3 regions of the Paenibacillus stellifer genome follow, and region 2 is predicted to be linked to each of the others. Evidence: riboswitches for the same ligand, from Rfam matches in the RefSeq annotation. Region 2 holds a riboswitch; each other region holds the start of a gene.
What was found. Region 2 has a riboswitch for cyclic di-AMP ahead of PSTEL_RS14490 (APC family permease). Riboswitches for the same ligand answer to the same signal wherever they lie in the genome.
Positions count from the first base shown of each region.

Region 1: another riboswitch for cyclic di-AMP. It lies ahead of PSTEL_RS00845 (C40 family peptidase); the one in region 2 lies ahead of PSTEL_RS14490 (APC family permease).
Region 3: another riboswitch for cyclic di-AMP. It lies ahead of PSTEL_RS00155 (resuscitation-promoting factor); the one in region 2 lies ahead of PSTEL_RS14490 (APC family permease).

Region 1 is NZ_CP009286.1:148,055-152,236, forward strand. It holds gene PSTEL_RS00830 (hypothetical protein) at 22-315, shown strand; gene PSTEL_RS00835 (4a-hydroxytetrahydrobiopterin dehydratase) at 511-798, shown strand; gene PSTEL_RS00840 (GNAT family N-acetyltransferase) at 1,064-1,567, opposite strand; gene PSTEL_RS00845 (C40 family peptidase) at 1,843-2,334, opposite strand; cyclic di-AMP (ydaO/yuaA leader) riboswitch at 2,339-2,479, opposite strand; gene PSTEL_RS00850 (C40 family peptidase) at 2,848-3,276, opposite strand; cyclic di-AMP (ydaO/yuaA leader) riboswitch at 3,329-3,469, opposite strand; gene PSTEL_RS00855 (hypothetical protein) at 3,714-4,182, opposite strand, start outside.
Region 2 is NZ_CP009286.1:3,138,859-3,143,040, reverse strand. It holds gene PSTEL_RS14500 (DsbA family protein) at 272-1,027, shown strand; gene PSTEL_RS14495 (disulfide oxidoreductase) at 1,024-1,464, shown strand; cyclic di-AMP (ydaO/yuaA leader) riboswitch at 1,619-1,775, shown strand; gene PSTEL_RS14490 (APC family permease) at 1,901-3,718, shown strand; gene PSTEL_RS14485 (ABC transporter ATP-binding protein) at 3,963-4,182, shown strand, end outside.
Region 3 is NZ_CP009286.1:32,404-36,585, forward strand. It holds gene PSTEL_RS00145 (HD domain-containing protein) at 1-22, shown strand, start outside; gene PSTEL_RS00150 (TatD family hydrolase) at 53-823, shown strand; cyclic di-AMP (ydaO/yuaA leader) riboswitch at 1,025-1,257, shown strand; gene PSTEL_RS00155 (resuscitation-promoting factor) at 1,549-2,718, shown strand; gene rnmV (ribonuclease M5) at 2,951-3,502, shown strand; gene rsmA (16S rRNA (adenine(1518)-N(6)/adenine(1519)-N(6))-dimethyltransferase RsmA) at 3,499-4,182, shown strand, end outside.

The DNA.
Region 1 (4,182 bases), 2.7 Mb from region 2:
TTTAGAAGCGGAGTGATAGCAGTGGGTGTGAAGCATGGAAGAGATTACGGCGATATATTGAACGATTTAACGAAAGCGGTTGAATGTATACCAGACAGCTATCTGTTCTTTGAAATGGACCCGGAGGAGTGGCAGAAGCTGCCGCGTGAATCGAAGCTGGAAGTATGGGAGGCGCTCGCGGAGGATCTGTTCTTTGCTTTGGGCAACGAGCCTGTCATACAGGTGGGCAGCGGTGTCGTGATTTATGATAAGGAAGGGCATCGGATCAATATTCTGGTAGGGGAAGAGGATTTGGAGTCTGTCGCGCTGATCTGAGGACTCCGCTCATTTGCCCCGAATGTGCCCTCATGGTAAAATTGGGGGTGTCCAAGGTATAAATGCCGGGAGCCCAGAATACATTAAACCGAAAATAAGCCTTAGCCTGGCGCATCCCTTGGATTGAAGACTGAGGGATGTTTGTTTTAAGGAAGGCTGCGGGAAGCCGGCGGCTGTCAAGGGAGGAAATCTAAAGTGCTGTTAACCGAGGGAGAACTGCAGGAGCAGATAGGCAAACTGGATGGCTGGAAGCTGGATGACGGAGCCATGGTGCGCAAATATGTGTTCAGCGATTTTATGAAGGGGATTGCCTTCGTGGATGAAGTAGCCGCCATTTCGGAAGCGTTCGCCCATCATCCGCATATTACCATCGACTATAAAACGGTTACTCTGCGTCTGTCAACGGGTGAAGAAGGCGGAATTACCGCGCTCGACGTTCGGGAAGCCCATGAATTTAATGAGGCGTTCGAGAAAACACGGTAAGAGAAGACACGGTAAGCCCATTACCCGGAAGCTCAAGAATCGCGCAATAGATACAGCATTAACAAATACGCCTTCTTTCGCTGAAGCCGCGAGGCTGCAGGATGGAAGGCGTATTTCTGTTTCTCGTGTATCTCCTGGCGTCTAAAAGACCGCTGCAGGCGTTTGTCGCTGATACTCCGTTTATTGCTTCCCGGACAACGGCAACGGCAGGTCACATGGCACGCCCGCAATTTCCTCTGGTTCGACTGCGTATCCGCTTCTATAGTCAGGCCCGCGATTTATCGTAAACCATGCAATAAAACGGCTTAACTCCATTTGGCGTACGGCGCTCGTAAGCATCGGTAATGGTGAAGCCGGCCTTCCGGTAAGCGCGGATCGCTCTCTGGTTCCAGGTGAGGACCTCCAGGTCGATTTCCCGCCGGGGATACCGCTTGCGGGCTTCCTCGATGATTGCACTGACGAACAGATGCCCGGTGCCCTGGCCGCATAAATCGGGATGCATGCCGAGCCCCAGCCTTACTGTGCGGACCTCACCGTCTAAAGGGAATAGCTGGGCAAAGCCGCAAAGCTCGTCATTCTGATTCATAATCGAAACATACTGCTCCCGGCGGATGCGCGGATCCCCGAATTCGATGCCGAGCGCCTCCATCTGCTCCCAGGATAGCCAGCCGTAAATATTGTAAGGCGCCTTGTAATGCCAGGTGCAGATATCTTTGGCATGCGCGGCTGTCATAGGGACGGCGTGAAAAATTACAGGTGAGCTAATCATAAGTTCAGCGGCCTCCTTATCCAAGAGTCAAGACCCTGTGCTTCTGACCTTTATTTAAATTATATACAAAAAGGGCCGGACCGACGCAAAAACTTTCCTCGGTGTCCGTACCCAATTTCTCAAATAAATCGCCGAAATTTGTCATTTCCTTCATAAACGGCGTTTGACAAATTTTGAAAGGGGTAAATGGTAAATAAGACGGTCAAAATGTCGCGTATCAAATAAAAAACCCTGCGGTCAGCGACCGGCAGGGGCAAATCTACATTAATAGTACATTATTGAACGTTATCGTCATCTTGCGCATCGGCAGCCGCAGCCTGGTACTTGGTGTTGCTCATAACGCGCTTGGCGCCGACGTAGCGGTTCACATAGTAGCTGTCACTCAAAGAGGTAATGATAACGCCTCTGGAAGTGGAAGCATGGGCGAATTTGCCGTCGCCGACATAAATGCCGACATGGGATACGCCTTTTCCGCTAGTGTTGAAGAACACGAGATCCCCCGCTCGCAGTTCGCTGCGGGATACGGCTTCGCCCATCTGATACTGGGAGCCGGACTGATGCGGCAGATCAATTCCGATTTGATTGAACACATACATGGTGAACCCGGAGCAATCAAATCCGCTCGTCGTTGTACCGCCGGATACATATTTGGTTCCGATCGCGCTGCCAATCACCTTATCCATTTTGGAATCGGCGAGTGCGCTGCCTGCTCCGATTGCTAGAACGATGGAGAAACTGAGGAATGCTGCCACCAACTTCTTCTTCAAACGATTGGACTCCTTCCAATGCCTGCGAGGTTAGCTTAAGGGTTCGGTAGAAGGTCCCCTATGACCACTCTTTAAATAGGAGGTCAATTCACCCAAAGATGGTTCCCCCGCTTCCCTGCTTCAGGGAACTCGGCACCTACTGTAATTGTGATTTCGATGTATAGCGATTCATTCGTAACAAAAAGATCGCGAAAACGTTAATATTCATTACAAAAATGTTACTAAGATTTCATTGCGATAATTGTAACAAACCTTTAGCCGCTTGGCAATCATTTTGTACATAGCTGTAATCATTTTTATAACGCTTTCATTTAGGCGCTTACCTATGAATTTGTCCAAAACCCGCGAATTCTCTGGGATTGAGCATCTTTGAGGACCGACAAAAAAATTTGTTTTTCATTTCTCGCGGGGACTGTTTCAGGGCGAATGATCTGGTGTATATTTACCTTAAATAGGAAAAAACCCGGAATTGATCGGAGAAATCAGATCCGGGTGGGTAATGATTGCAGATCATTAATCGTATGCGACCGATTGATAAGCGGTTTTGCTCATAACGCGCTTGGCGCCTACATAGCGGCTGGCCCAGTACGACTGGCTCAGTGAGCTGATCGTGACGCCGTGCGAGGAGGAAGAATTGGCGAATTTGCCGTTGCCGACATAAATACCAACGTGGGAGACGCCTCTTCCCGTCGTATTGAAGAAGACAAGATCGCCGGAGCGCAGCTCGCTGCGGGATACGGAGGATCCTACTTTGTATTGCGCTTGAGAAGTGCGAGGAAGTGAAAGACCTAGTTTCGTGAAGACATAGCGGGTATATCCCGAGCAGTCGAAGCCGGCTGTTGTCGTGCCGCCGGTTTTATAAGAGATTCCGATTGTTTTAGAGATAACAGTGTCCATCTTGGAGTCTGCGAAAGCGCTTCCGGTACCCAATGTGAAAGCCATCACAACACCCAACGCAGCGGCTGCGATTTTCTTCTTGAACGATTTCAACTGAAATTCCCCTTCCAAATGCCTGCGTGGTTAGCTTAAGGATTCGGTTTGAAGGTTCCCTATGATCCCTCTGTTACGAGATCAATTCACCCAAAGAAATGGTTCCCCCGCTCCCCGGTGCCCAGGGATTTGGCTTGTTGTGCACCTCAATATGAATTCGACATAATTAGACTACAGTCGTCAAAATAGCTTATCTTTTTAAAAGATTACAAACTTGTTACCCTCAACACAAGCCTCATTGTAGCAGAGGTTTTCTCGTTTGGCAAATCCTTTTCGTCCGAGGAAGAGTTTGGAGAAGGGGAAATAAAAGAAGAGTTCAGATTCCCGTCAAGGATTCTGAACTCTTTTTCTTGAAAAATAGCATAAATGAAAGGGTTTTCCAGGGGGGCTCAGGATCTTATTCGTTCTCCCCGCCAAGTATGATATTGAGAGGCAAGTCCCCAGAGGCCGAATACGAGCGAGGGCAGGGGAGCAAGCTGTCTGAGAAGCAGAGCAGGGAAGCCCGGAAGCAGCAGGCCTGTGGCGGCGCTGATTACAAGGACGAGCAGGCTTCCGCCACCCATCAGGAATCCGATGCCCGCGGCGGAAGGGAACCGGCGAAGGGCGGTGAGCAGAGATGGCAGGATGCCGGTCTCTCCGGTGTATCCGAACTGCATGTACAGCAGCAGCAGCCGGATGAGCCACACATACAGCAGCCAGGCCAGGAGGACGGGGAGGACCGTGAGCAGGAGTGAAGGTCCGGAGGGTGAAGTGTGCAGCAACTGCAAGCCCTTCGGGAGCAGCCAGTATAGGGGGAGAAGGGTGAGCACCCACTCGATTGCGCTGAAGAGCAGGATCGGCAAGCCATACTTCTTCATC
Region 2 (4,182 bases):
GGTAAGCCGAAGCAGACGTAAGCAAGGAGAGCGTGACGCCTATATGGGCGTGCGCTCTTTTTTTGCCGGGAAAAAAATGCATAATCACAACCTTAAAGGGCAGAAATAGGTGCATGTCCATGTTCGGGCGCTCTCAGGACAGGAAAGAAGGCTGAGTTCCCTTTCCCTTCCATTTGCAAGGATATAAGCTGAACTATATACTTTTTACTATTACCAATAGAAATCATCTATTGAATATGAAGTCCGACGGGACAGAAAGGAAAGACTTACATTGAGCAATCCGAGAAGAAGAAGCACTCCTTCCAATGCCCAGAGTCAACAAGAGAGGCGGCGACTGGAGCAGGAACGCCAAAAAAAGAAAACGCGAATACTGCTGATCGCCTCAGTGGTTCTGGTCATCGCGATTTTCGCCGGACTGTTTGCCTTAGCCTCCCAAGATTCAGAAACCAAGAACACCGCCTCCACGCCGGCCGAGTTCGACTATTCGACTCTCCCAAGGCTTGGACAGGCCGACGCACCGGTCAAGCTTGTGGAGTTCGGCGATTTCCAATGTCCCTCCTGTGCTCAGTTCACGAATAGCGTCAAGCCTGAACTGATGGACAAGTATATCAATACGGGCAAGGCGGCGCTGTATTTCGTCAATATGTCGTTTATCGGCCCCGACTCCGAGACAGCTTCTCTTGCCGCTCTGTCGGTCTATCATCAGAACAGCGATGCCTTCTGGAAATTCTATGATGCGATGTACGAGAACCAGGGAGAAGAGAACTCAGGATGGGCTGCCGAGGACAAGCTGGTGGAGTTGGCCCAAAAAGAGCAGCTCGATATCGATTACGAACTTCTTCGCACTGATATCCAGAATCGCACCTATGCCGACGAACTGTCACGCGATAACAAGACAGCCTCCGACAATGGGGTGTCAAGCACGCCGACGCTGTTTGTCAACGGGACTGCGGTCCGAAATGCCCTTGCTTTGAACGAAGTGGGAGACGCAATCGAGTCGGCGGCGAAGGCGGCAGAGTCGAAATGAAGGAGTTCGTAAGACGCCACTGTCTGTACCTTGCCTGGTTTGTCTCGTTGGTTGCGGTAGCAGGCAGTCTTTACTTAAGCGAAGTGCTTAAATACGAACCCTGCAAGCTGTGCTGGTTTCAGCGGATTTTCATGTACCCGCAGTTCGTGCTGCTCGGCATTGCGACCTACCGGAACGACAAGAAGATCATTCCCTACATTTTGCCTTTGTGCATAATTGGAGGGAGCATTTCGACCTATCATTACGCAGAACAGAAAATACCCGCTCTTGGACGTATTGCATCCTGCAGCATCGGCGTCCCATGCACCAAGGACTATCTCAATTGGTTCGGATTTGTGACGGTTCCGCTTCTGGCGCTCACGGCATTTGTGCTGATCGGACTGCTGCTCTGGAACGGGAGAGAACGGTCAGTTGAAGAAGACAGCCTTGGAGAATGAAAAATCAAGAGCCTGAGGGATAAAACAAGAGAATGAAAGAGTAGAAGATTTCTTACTGGAAATTTGCGCTTTTTAGTCGGTTTTTCAATTTATTTTCATCTTATTCACTGTTTACTGCTCCGGGTTTATCGACTAATATTAGACCTTGTGAGAAGTTGAATATGCGCTGAATTTTCCCATAACGGAAAAACGGGGGAACCAACATGACCGCCAGCCGGTCAAGGGGTGAATCGGAACCGAAATGTTCGGTCCGTAGGGCTTCCACAGTCCGAATCCGCCAGCTAACCTCGTAAGCCACAGTGGATAATGATCATGTCTTAAGCATGCGGTCATTACCGTATGCTTATTTTTGTGCCTCCATTTATGAAAATTAACCACTGAAAACGGCGCACGGTATTACCGTTTCAACTCACCAAAGAGAGGAACTGGATCCAACATGGTAAGCAGAGTCAAACGGCTGTTGATCGGCCGTCCAAGGAAGTCAACAGAGCTTGAACAGGAGAAATTAAGCAAGCTGAAAGCACTTGCCGTTCTGTCCTCCGACGCACTCTCATCCGTCGCTTATGGTACGGAACAAATACTGCTCGTGCTTGTAACAGTCGGCTTCACGGCGGTCTGGTATTCGCTGCCGATCGCTCTTGCTGTTCTGGCATTGCTGGCGATTCTGATTTTGTCGTACCGGCAGACGATCTTCTCTTACCCGCAGGGCGGGGGAGCGTATATTGTCGCCAAGGATAATCTGGGCGTCTCAACAGGACTGCTGGCCGGCGGTTCTCTTCTGGTGGATTACATCCTGACGGTTGCCGTAAGCGCCTCGGCGGGTACGGACGCGATCACGTCGGCTTATCCGAGCCTGCATGACCACGCCGTAGCCATCGCCGTGACGGTTATCATCATTCTGACGATCATCAATCTTCGCGGCGTGACGGAGTCGGCCTCCTTCATCGCGATTCCGGTGTATCTGTTCGTCCTGTCTATCGTCGTTCTGATCGTGACAGGCGTGATCAAGTACGCAACCGGTGGAGCACACGCCGACGTTCCCGAAATCGGGACGGCCGTTTCGAATGTCAGCCTGTTCCTGCTGCTAAAAGCCTTCAGCTCCGGGTGTTCGGCGTTGACCGGTGTTGAAGCGGTATCGAACGCCATTCCGAACTTCAAGGCTCCGGCTGAGAAGAATGCGGCCAAGACGCTGATGATGATGGGTCTGATCCTCGGTTTCATGTTCACGGGGATTACGCTGCTCGCTTACTGGTTCGGCATTTCGCCCAACGCGAAAGAGACGGTCGTATCGCAGATCGCGGAATCGACCTTCGGACGCGGCTTCCTCTACTACGCGATTCAGGCGGTTACAGCGGCTATCCTGTTCCTGGCGGCCAACACCGCGTACTCGGCTTTCCCGCTGCTGTCGTTCATGCTGGCCAAGGATAAATACATGCCGCATGCCTTCATGGTTCGCGGTGACCGGCTTGGATTCTCGAACGGCATAATTTTTCTGGGTGTCGCCTCTGCGGTTCTTGTTGCAGCGTTCCACGGGGAGACTACCAATCTTATTCCGCTGTACGCAGTTGGCGTATTTATTCCGTTCACCCTGTCCCAGCTCGGAATGATGATCCGCTGGTATAAGCTGAAGCCTGCAGGGTGGAGAACGAAATTTATTGTCAACACCATCGGGATGCTGACAACTCTGACCATTACGATGATCTTCATTATTACGAAATTCTCGAATGTGTGGGTAGCCTTCATCTTTCTGCCGATCGTGATGCTGATCTTCTTCCGGATTCATAAGCATTATATGAATACGGCAGACCAGCTCCGGATTCAGCTTGATGCCGAGAAGCCGGTAATCAAGGGCAGCACGATCGTCGTTCCGGTATCCGGCGTGACGCGCGCGGTGCTTCACTCGCTAAGCTATGCAAAGTCGCTCACCGATAACGTAGTGGCGCTGTACGTCGGCTTTGATGAGGAAGAGATCCGCAAGATGGAGCAGAAGTGGGAGGAATGGAACCCGGGTGTCCGTCTGATCGTGCTCCGCTCGCGTTACCGCAGCATTATACGGCCGCTGGTCAAATTTATCGACACGGTCGAATGGAAGACAGCCTCAACGGACCATATTACGATTCTGATTCCGCAGTTTATCACGAAGCACTGGTGGCAGGCAGTCCTGCATAATCAAACAAGTGTGTTTATCCGGACTTATCTGATGAATCATAAAGATATTGTCGTCGCAACAGTGCCTTATCATTTAAATAAATAGCTTAGTAAGATCTGCTTTGTTCTCAAAGACCGTTCCGGGTTCACCGGGGCGGTTTTTTTGCTGAAAAAACAAAGGTTTTCCGAAAATATCGATTTTTCAGTATCTTTCAAGTTGACATAGATAATGAGAATCAATATCATTTATATAGAAGAGAGCTATATTGCTCGATGGTTGATAGCAGGGACATGAACGGTTACTATTACAGCGGTTATACCGCTTTGATGAGGATGAGGAGTGAAGTGAAATGGCGGAACGCCTGAACGCGAATCAATTAAGCATCGGATATTCGGAGTCGATTATTGTTAAAGACCTCAATCTGACCATTCCAACCGGAAAGATCACAGCGCTCGTAGGCGCGAACGGATCAGGGAAGTCGACGATTCTCAAAACGATGTCCCGGCTGATGAAGCCGGCCGGAGGCAGCGTGCTGCTGGATGGCAAATCCATTCACAGTCAATCGACCA
Region 3 (4,182 bases), 2.6 Mb from region 2:
TGAAATTTTTGATTTGAATTAAGTTATTATGCACTGAAAGGGGATAATGGCTATGCAGCTTTTCGACACTCACACTCACCTGGATGCTCCCCAATTCGACGGCGACCGCGAAGAGACAATTGCCCGCGCCGTAGAGGCGGGAGTGACCCGGATGGTTAATATCGGGTTTAACCGGGAGACGATTCCCACCACCATGAAGCTGGCGGAATCGTACGATTTCATCTACGCGGCTGTCGGCTGGCATCCTACAGATGCGATTGACATGAAGGATGAGGATCTGGACTGGATCGCTTCCTTGTGCGCCCATGACAAAGTGGTGGCGATCGGAGAAATAGGACTGGATTATTACTGGGACACGTCACCCAAAGACGTACAGCATAAGGTGTTTAGACGGCAGATCGGACTGGCGCGCGAATTGAATATGCCGATTGTGATTCATAACCGGGATGCGCATGAGGATGTGGTTCGGATTCTGCGTGAGGAGAAAGCTTCGGAGGTCGGAGGGATTATGCATTCATTCTCGGGGAGCTGGGAGACAGCGAAAATGTGTCTCGATTTAGGCTTCCACCTGTCCTTCGGGGGACCGATTACATTCAAGAATGCAAGGGTGCCCAAAGAGGTGCTGGCACAGGTTCCGCTCGACCGTCTTTTGATCGAAACCGATTCCCCGTATTTGACTCCGCACCCATATCGTGGGAAGCGAAATGAGAGCGCTCATGTCAGATTAGTGGCAGAGGCTGCAGCGGAAATTAAAGGAATTCAATTGGAAAAATTGGCTGAAATTACGTATGCGAACGGGCTGGAACTATTTGGAATTAAGTGAAAACGGGAGAAAATCGGTTAAAAAAGTAAGCATGAGCGAAGGATTAAAGAATTTTAACGAAAAAACGAAGGATTATTACAATAAATTAACCAAATTTTTGCGCAAATCTGGTTGAAACAACCTTTACAACATGCATCGAAACAGGATATCATCGTTTCAGTGCAGTGAGCTGTTGGTAATACAGAGACAGCTGCTGATTCATAGATCGTCTCGCTGAGTCTCCGTATGGAGAACGGGGGAACCAATACCGCCCTGACGAATGATTCTGTACATGGCGTACACGTCGATGTCGCCGTCTAGGCCGTATTTGATTTCTTCACGTGGTCTTTGGGGTGAATGTGGAGGCAGCCGCCATGAGCGGTTGACCGAAGCTAGGGCGTCTCTCTTTCGTCCGAACCCGACAGCTAACCCCGTAAGCGCAAGTAAGAGAGGCAACCTCGTGCTTTGGCCGTTTATTCGGACATCCCAAGAAGCCACGAAAGAGTCCTCTGCCTTTAGGCTCTTTATCTAGGCTTCTTTTTGTTTGAAATAAACGGATTCCTGTCCGCAAACTGTTATATAACAGTTGGCCGACCGTGGAATTGGCAAAGCCGGGCAGGCGATTTATGAAGCAGGATGCGAAGCCTCGCCATGTATCGCGTCCTGTAACAATCTCTAGTAGCAAGGGTGAAGTCGCGTTAATCAAGTTACGCGTTCAGCCAGGCTATGTAAGGAGGATGTAGAAGATGGGCGTATTCCAACCAGAAGTATCCCATGATTCGCAATCATCCAGCAGGTTTAATGCATTACGGTTACGCTTGGAGCACTTCAATCTCCGCGTTTGGGCGCTTGCCGGTGTAATCGGAGTAGCAGTAGCGCTGCTTATTATGCTGTATGTACACTCTCAGAGCAGCAAGCAAATCACTTTAGTCATAGACGGTCAGGTTCGCTCGCTCGAAACCCGTGAAGATCTGCTCGGCGAAGCGCTTGCCGCAGAACTGATTTCGCTGAAGCCCTATGATCAATTATCGGCAGGATTGGGCGATGAGATTAGTGATGGTGATCAAATCATTATCAAACGGGCCAAAGAATTTACCCTGACCGAGAGCGGCACAACGCATACGCTCTATACGACCGAAGATACGGTCGGCCAGGCGATCAAGAACAGTGGAATTACCTTAGGGACCCACGACAAAATCTTTCCTTCGCTAGACTCCGCAATTACCGCCGACACGGAAGTCAAGGTGCTCCGCATCAACAAGCAAGTGGTGCAGCGGACGCAGAACCTGCCTTACCGGGTCATCAAGACGGCGGACCCTTCCCTGTATGTGGGAGATGTACGAGTAGCACAGGCAGGCAAACAAGGCGTCATGATCCAGCATATCGAGAAGACTTACCAGGACGGCAATCTGGTCTCGATGCGCATGATCGGCAAAGAAGTTCAAACGGTGACCAAGGATAAAATCATCGCCGTAGGAACGAAAGCCAAGCCTCAACCCGCAGTGGCGAAAGTGAGCTCCAGTCCATCAACTGCCATCAAACAGACCAGCGCGAAGATCAGTGCCAGCAGCAGCAATGTCGTAAGAAAAGCCGGCGTGGATTTTGAGTACAAGAAAATAATCAAGAACGTCTCGATGACCGCCTATTCGTCTGAGGAACCGGGCATTGGAACGCGGACTGCATCCGGAACTCGTGTAACGGAAGGACGGACCATTGCGGTCGATCCCGATGTCATTCCGATCGGCTGGTGGGTATATATCGAGGGGCTCGGATTCCGCCGTGCAGAAGATACGGGTGGTGCCATCAAAGGCAACAAGATCGACGTCTACTACGATTCCCTTAGCCATGCGCTTAACTTCGGGCGCAAAACACGGACCGTCTATGTCATCGGACCGGTTAAACCGGAGCTTGACTAGACCGCTGTAATCCCTTTTGCAAATTAGGCGGCAATACGCTATAGTGGTGTAAGCTCGCCCTGTATAACAAATTTAGCCAAAAAGAAGAGGAGCGAATCCTCTTCTTTTTCTTTTTTTGGGTAACGTTCGTCGTCCGAAAGCCTGGGCGTGCGTTTACCCTTGCATACAAGACTTTACAGGTTGTCGCATCGGCCAGGAGCAGGATGAGGCACCCGGGAGGAATACAGTACGAATGATCAAGGAATTAATAGTGGTTGAGGGTAAAAATGACACGGCCGCCGTCAAGCGCGCGGTTGATGCCGACACAATTGAAACAGGCGGCTCGGCCGTGGACCGCCGCGTTATCGCCAAGATTGCGCTGGCCGCCGAGCGGCGGGGGGTCATCATTCTGACAGATCCCGATCATGCGGGAGAGCGGATACGCAAAATCGTCTCGTCGAAGGTGCCGGGCTGCAAGCATGCGTTTATCCCGGAGCAGGATGCCACCGCGAAGGGTGATATCGGGGTGGAGAACGCGTCGCCCGAGGCGATCCGTCACGCGCTTGCACATGTGCATACCGAATTTGAAGGGGCGCCGGTATTGATCGGCATGGACGATTTGATTGCAGCAGGCCTGATCGGCCATCCGAGCGCCGCCGAACGCCGGATGGCGCTCGGCAACATTCTTGGCATTGGATACTGCAACGGCAAGCAGCTGTATAAGCGCCTCGCGATTTTCCGCATCACGCCGGAAGAGTTCGGGGATGCGCTGAGGCAAATGAACCAGGGAGGGCATACCCTATGAACGGCAGAGAAGAGATTTCGTCTCCCAGACGGACCAAGGAGATTATCGCCGCCCACGGCTTCTCCTTCAAGAAGAGTCTGGGCCAGAATTTTTTGATTGACCAAAATATTTTGAACAAAATCGTGGACGCCGCCGGCCTGAAAGAGAATACAGGAGTGCTCGAAATTGGTCCGGGGATCGGCGCTCTGACAGAGCGCCTCGCTGCGGAGGCCGGGGCCGTGACGGCGGTCGAGATCGACCAGCGGCTGATCCCGATTCTGTCGGATGTGCTCGCGCCTTATCCGCATGTCAAGATCCGGCATGGCGATGTGCTGAAGGTGGATCTCCGGCAGCTGTTCGCCGAGGATTTCTCCGGGGTCGAGCGGGTCAGTGTGGTCGCCAATCTGCCTTACTATGTGACCACGCCGATTCTGATGAAGCTGCTGGAGGAGAAGCTGCCGCTGGCGAACATCGTGGTCATGATCCAGAAAGAGGTGGCGGACCGTATGGCCGCATCACCGGGAGGCAAGGATTACGGGAGTCTGAGCATTGCGGTCCAATACTACAGCGAGCCGGAGCTGATCTGCACGGTTCCGCATACGGTGTTCATTCCCCAGCCGAATGTGGAGTCGGCGGTCATCCGGTTGAAGGTCAGGGAGCGTCCGCCGGTTGAGGTGAAGGACGAGAATCATTTCTTCGAG